2 linked regions of the Parasedimentitalea psychrophila genome follow. The protein of the gene in region 1 binds, or shares a complex with, the protein of each later gene. Links are inferred from orthologs where the notes say so. Each region holds a gene or a part of one and is shown on either strand. Other genes may lie near its edges.

What was found.
Region 2: the proteins of clpA (region 1) and clpS are in contact, whole or in part, in a solved structure (PDB 1LZW), measured with the Escherichia coli proteins. The link is inferred for Parasedimentitalea psychrophila from one-to-one orthologs.

Annotation. Positions count from the first base shown.
Region 1 is NZ_CP127247.1:2,470,822-2,474,108, reverse strand. What follows is about bases 77-3,042. They hold clpA (ATP-dependent Clp protease ATP-binding subunit ClpA), read left to right. Parts: upstream 77-381; coding sequence 382-2,703; downstream 2,704-3,042. Other genes in these bases: QPJ95_RS12020 (M23 family metallopeptidase), read left to right, coding at 2,769-3,042; gloB (hydroxyacylglutathione hydrolase), read left to right, coding at 77-202. Also shown: more of gloB, read left to right, coding at 1-76; more of QPJ95_RS12020, read left to right, coding at 3,043-3,287. UniProt on the Escherichia coli protein: ATP-dependent specificity component of the ClpAP protease. It directs the protease to specific substrates. It has unfoldase activity. The primary function of the ClpA-ClpP complex appears to be the degradation of unfolded or abnormal proteins.
Region 2 is NZ_CP127247.1:2,073,804-2,076,900, forward strand. Bases 239-3,014 are described here. They hold clpS (ATP-dependent Clp protease adapter ClpS), read left to right. Parts: upstream 239-1,343; coding sequence 1,344-1,685; downstream 1,686-3,014. Other genes in these bases: QPJ95_RS10015 (D-alanyl-D-alanine carboxypeptidase family protein), read right to left, coding at 239-717; QPJ95_RS10030 (class I SAM-dependent methyltransferase), read left to right, coding at 1,698-2,693; QPJ95_RS10035 (SDR family NAD(P)-dependent oxidoreductase), read left to right, coding at 2,774-3,014. In the rest of the region: more of QPJ95_RS10015, read right to left, coding at 1-238; more of QPJ95_RS10035, read left to right, coding at 3,015-3,097. UniProt on the Escherichia coli protein: Involved in the modulation of the specificity of the ClpAP-mediated ATP-dependent protein degradation.

The sequences.
Region 1 (3,287 bases):
CGCATTGCAGGCCCGCGTCGCCGATATCGCCAAAGCACGTGCAACCGGCAAAGCAACGGTGCCCTCATTGCTGTCGCTGGAATTGGCGACAAATCCGTTCCTGCGCGCCGGACAGGACAAGTTAAAGCAAGCCATTGGCATGGAAGGCATTGATTCAGAACTGATTTTCACTGAGATCCGCAAACGGAAAGACGCCTTTTGACGGATCCCCCAGCTGTGAAAAAAAGCACGTCTCCAAGGAATGTGACCATTATTTACAAGAAAAGCCTTGAAGCTACGGCTGTATCAACCAAAATCTAACACTATGAGGACATGGTTGGTACTAGGGAAGATTGGTAAACCTACGATCTCTCCACCGACCCAAGACAGAGGAGCACGCCCGTGCCTTCATTCTCGAGCACACTAGAAACCGCCATCCATGCCGCGCTTGCGCTGGCCAACGAAAGGCGTCACGAATTCGCCACCTTGGAGCATCTGCTGCTGTCGCTTCTGGACGAGCCAGAAGCCGCCCGCGTCATGCAGGCCTGCAGCGTTGATCTGACTGAACTGCGCAAGACCCTGGTGGAATTTGTCGATGAAGACCTGGCCAATCTGGTCACCGACATCGACGGCTCCGAAGCGGTGCCAACGGCCGCCTTCCAGCGGGTGATCCAGCGCGCTGCGATCCACGTTCAAAGTTCAGGCCGCACCGAAGTGAGCGGCGCCAATGTGCTGGTGGCAATCTTTGCCGAGCGCGAAAGCGACGCCGCCTATTTCCTGCAGGACCAGGAAATGACCCGCTATGACGCGGTCAACTATATTGCCCATGGCGTCGCCAAGGATCCCGCCTTTGGCGAGCCACGCCCGGTAACCGGCGCCCATGACCCGGATGATGAAATCCAGACCGTCACCGAAGAGGACAAAAAGGAAAGCGCGCTCGACAAATACTGCGTCGACCTGAACGCCAAATCGCGCGAGGGTGAAATCGACCCGTTGATCGGCCGCGACCAGGAGGTCGAGCGCTGCATCCAGGTGCTGTGCCGCCGCCGCAAGAACAACCCGCTGCTGGTGGGCGACCCTGGTGTTGGCAAAACCGCCATCGCCGAAGGTCTTGCCCGCAAGATCGTCGCCGGTGAAATCCCAGAGGTGCTGTCGAAAACCACCATATTCTCGCTCGACATGGGGTCGCTGCTGGCCGGCACCCGCTATCGCGGTGATTTTGAGGAACGCCTGAAAGCAGTGGTCACCGAGCTGGAGGCCCATCCGGACGGGGTTCTGTTCATTGACGAGATCCACACGGTGATTGGCGCCGGGGCCACCTCGGGCGGGGCAATGGATGCCTCGAACCTGCTGAAACCCGCGCTACAGGGTGGCAAGCTGCGCACCATGGGGTCGACCACCTACAAGGAATTCCGCCAGCACTTTGAAAAGGACCGCGCCCTGGCGCGTCGGTTCCAGAAAATCGACGTCGATGAGCCCTCGGTTGATGATTCAGTAAAGATCCTGCGCGGGTTAAAACCGTATTTCGAGGAGCATCACGGCACCAAATACACCTCGGAAGCTATCAAGACGGCGGTGGAATTGGCGGCGCGTTATATCAATGACCGCAAGCTGCCCGACAGCGCCATTGACGTGATCGACGAAGCCGGCGCCGCCCAGCATCTGATCATCGAAAGCAAGCGCCGCAAGACCATCGGTGTCAAAGAGATCGAGGCGGTGGTGGCCAAGATTGCCCGCATCCCGCCCAAGTCGGTTTCCAAGGACGATGCCGCAGTGCTGAAAGATCTGGAGAAATCCCTCAAACGGGTGGTGTTTGGTCAGGACAAGGCCATTGGCGCCCTGTCCTCGGCGATCAAACTGGCCCGTGCCGGCCTGCGCGAACCGGAAAAACCCATTGGCAACTACCTGTTCACCGGCCCCACTGGCGTCGGCAAAACCGAGGTGGCCAAACAGCTGTCCGATATGCTGGGGCTGGAACTGCTGCGGTTCGATATGTCCGAATACATGGAGAAACACGCGGTCTCACGCCTGATCGGTGCGCCTCCGGGCTATGTCGGCTTTGATCAGGGTGGCTTGCTGACCGACGGTATTGACCAGCATCCGCATTGCGTGTTGCTGCTGGACGAGATCGAAAAGGCACATCCGGATGTGTTCAACATCCTGCTGCAGGTGATGGACCACGGCGAGCTGACCGACCACAATGGCCGCACGGTGAATTTCCGCAATGTGATCCTGATCATGACCTCTAACGCCGGCGCTTCGGAAATGGCAAAATCGGCCATTGGCTTTGGCCGGGACCGCCGCGAGGGCGAGGATACAGCCGCGGTTGAACGCACCTTCACGCCAGAGTTCCGCAACCGTCTGGACGCGGTGATCTCCTTTGCGCCGCTGCCCAAAGAAGTGATCATGCAGGTGGTCGAAAAATTCGTGCTGCAACTCGAAGCGCAATTGCTGGATCGCCATGTCTCGATCGAGCTGACCCGCCCGGCCGCCGAATGGATTGCCAACAAGGGCTATGATGACAAGATGGGGGCCCGGCCACTGGCCCGCGTCATCCAGGAGTACATCAAGAAACCGCTGGCCGAAGAGCTGCTGTTTGGCAAGCTCGCCAAAGGCGGGCTGGTCAAGGTTGGCATCAAGGATGGCGCCCTGGATCTGCGCATCGAAGGCCCCGTCAAGCCAAGGATCTCGGGCGACAAGCCACCGCTGCTCACCGCGGATTGATGCTACGGCTTGCCCTTCTGGCCCTGATACTCACGCTCGCCCCCCCTGTGGGGGCGAGCGATTTTATGTTGCGCCTGCCCCTTGACTGCACCCTTGGCCAGACTTGTTTCATCCAGCACCAGGTTGACCGGGATCCCGGCCCGGCTGTGACCGACTATCACTGCGGCGGGCTGAGCTATGATGGCCATAACGGCACTGATTTCCGCCTTCCCACATTGGCCGACATGGAGCGTGGCGTTGCTGTGCTGGCTTCCGCCCCCGGTGTGGTGCGCGGAATGCGCGACGGGGTGGCAGATGTCGGGCCAACCGCTGCCACGGCAGGCAAGGAATGTGGCAATGGCGTGGTGTTACGCCACGCAAATGGCTGGGAAACCCAGTATTGCCATATGAAATCCGGCTCGCTCCGGGTGGAGCCCGGCCAGCGGCTGACAGCGGGCACCGTTTTGGGCCAGGTCGGGCTAAGCGGCAAATCCGAGTTCCCGCATCTTCACCTGACCCTGCGCCGGGATGGCACTGTGGTGGATCCGTTTGATCTGTCGGATTTTCCGACCTGTGGTGAACAGGGCGCAAGCCTGTGGCAGCAG
Region 2 (3,097 bases), 400 kb from region 1 along the record:
TACAAGATTGAAACCGGCTGCGTTGGTATATCCTGTCTTGATGCCATCTGCACCGCGATAGGCGGCCAATAGGCGCCGGTTGGTGTTGTTGACCCGCTTGACCCCGGCATCCGTCGAGGTCCGCGAGAACAAGTTATAATACTCGGGGTAATCATATAGCATATGGCGCCCCAGCAGGGTCATATCCCGTGCCGTTGACAGATGCCCGGACTGGGTCAGCCCATGGGCATTTCGGAAGGTGGTGCGGGTCATGCCCAGGGATTTTGCGGTGCGGGTCATGCGGCGCGCAAACGCGGCCTCGGACCCCGAGATGGCCTCTCCCAGTGCGGTGGCTGCGTCATTGGCGGATTTCACCGCTGCAGCGCGGATCAGATATCGCAGCGCGATTTTCTGCCCGGTTCTGAGGCCCAGCTTTGAGGGCGGCTCAGCGGTGGCATTGCGGCTAATCTTGATCTTGGTGTCCAGTGAAATCTCGCCGTTCCGCACCGCCTCAAAGACGATGTACAGCGTCATCATTTTGGTCAGTGAGGCCGGATGCAGCCGGGTGTCGGCGTTGCGGGAGTGAAGAACCTTACCGGTGCGGGCATCCATCACCATCGCCGCGTAAGGCGCGGCATTGGCGGCCAAAGGCATCACAATGCCCAGCCAGAATGCTGTTAGAATACCCAAACCCAAACGGGTCGGACGGATGCACCGAACCTGCGCGATATTTGCCATGTCTGCCTCATGCCGCCGGTTTTCCGGCTGACTTTTTACCTAACCGGAAGTTAACACATGCGGGCTTTGGAAAAAACAACAGCTTTGGCGTGGTGTTAAAAGCATCCAGCGCAGCGGTCGACATGCGGTGGGTCTACGCGCGGCCGCACACTAGATGAGGTGTTCGTTAAGAGAGTGTTACCATGAATATAGGCATTTTTTTATTCAACTGGTGCCTTCGTGCCACAACAGCCGGGCCGACGTCGTGTTGGTATTCGTGGCCCGAGGTCCGGCTGCGGGGAATTGTGGGGCATATGGGGGGCCCATCCCCCGCCACACTCATCGGCGCTACCACCGAGCGGAGCGAATTTCCAACCATCATCCTGCGCGCGCCCCCGCCAGCTTGAATCAACGGGTGTGTGATCCCCTCAGCCGGATCAACAGGCGCGTGGTCCCTCCGCAATTCGGTGAATTTTTGTTGCGCAATCCGAAAGAAACGCGGGTGGTGCCAGAGCCAATCATCCGCATCAAAACCGGTGGTGGTGAAAACGGGTGCCATTGTATTGCTCGCTTTCTCTTTTCCTCGCCGACATAGAGGCTATATAAGCGGGGACGAACTCTTAGGCCTGACCCGGATAAAACCTCAAATGACCTTGCTGCCCCATATCATGTCGGACCAGTCAGATGACTCTACGGATACCGGAGTCATCACCAAGACGAAGCCGAAGACCCAGCGCCCTCCACGATATAAGGTGTTGCTGCTGAACGACGACTATACGCCGATGGAATTTGTGGTGATGGTGCTGGAGCGGTTTTTTGGCATGACCCATGCCGAATCGTTTGAGATCATGCTGGTGGTCCATAAAAAAGGTCTGGCGGTGGTTGGTGTTTTCAGCCATGAAATCGCCGAAACCAAAGTTGGCCAGGTGATGGATTTTGCCCGCCGACAGCAGCACCCGCTGCAATGTACCATGGAAAAAGAAGAATAAGGGGCTCTGCGCATGTCCATCCGTCTATCTCTGGCGCTCGCGTCAGGTGGCTTTGTTGTGCCCGCAACGGGCAAGATCGCCGTTTTCCTGCCTCGGGAGGAGCACGACCTGTCAGCGCTGCCACGCGACCAGGTGTTGGTGGTGCAGCCGATGCGCGCCGATCATGATGTCTTTGCCGATCGTGGTTATGACTGTGTGGCGGCGCTGGAGCCGGGCACCGAGATCGCCGCTGCCGTGGTTTTCCTGCCCCGTGCCAAAGCCTTGGCGCGGCATCTGGTGGCCCAGGCCGTCGCCGCCAGCAGCGGCCCGGTGCTGATTGACGGGGCCAAAACGGATGGCATCGATTCGCTCTACAAGGCGGTCCGAAAGCTGACAGAGCCGTCACCCGCGATCTCCAAGGCGCATGGTAAAACCTTCTGGGTTGACGCTGACGGGCAGGTTTTTGCCGATTGGCTGGCTGAAGATTTCACTCTGGTCGATGGTTTTTCCACCGCACCGGGGGTGTTCTCGGCAGATGGCATCGACCCGGCCTCGCGTCTGCTGGCAGAGTCGTTGCCGAGCAAGCTGGGCCGCAACCTGGTGGATCTGGGCGCCGGTTGGGGCTATCTTTCGGCGCAATTGCTGCCGCGTGACACCGTCATCGAAAACCTGCACCTGGTTGAGGCCGATCACAGCGCAATGGCCTGTGCCAAGCGGAATGTGACTGACCCGCGGGCGCAGTTTCATTGGGCAGACGCGCGGGGGTGGAAGCCGCCAAAGCTGCAGGATGGGGTCATTATGAACCCGCCGTTTCACGCGGGCCGCAAGGCCGAGCCCTCGCTGGGGCAGGCCTTTATCGCCACAGCTGCGCGGGTGCTGACGCCCTCGGGGAGCCTGTGGATGGTGGCGAACCGGCATTTGCCCTACGAGACGACCCTGGCTGAATTGTTTGTGCAGGTGACGGAAATCGCCGGTGATAAGCGGTTCAAAGTGTTGCATGCCCACCGCCCAAAACGCTTGCGCCGCTAGCCGGGTTAACGGTTGCGGTTCCCAAGCAGGCAAATGCGGTTTACCCTGACCTCTGCATTATCCCGACGGAGCCCCATAAGATGTCCTTTTCCATTTCCGGCAAGACTGCCATTGTGACCGGTGCAGCCAATGGTATTGGTCTGGCGATCGGCAAGCAGTTTGTCGCGGCCGGTGCAAATGTGATGTTTGCGGATGTAGACGAGGCTGGGCTGATCCGCGAGTTGGGCGATCAGCCCGAGGATAGCAGTAAGCGTTATTTTGCGGGCGACCTGCGCGAGCGCCTGACCATTGCAAACCTGCTGTCCGCCACCATCGATGCGTTCGACCAGGTCGATATTCTGGTCAATGGCGCGCGCCAGGTGCTGACCAGTGACCCGCTCGACCCCGAAGACGAGTCGACCTAT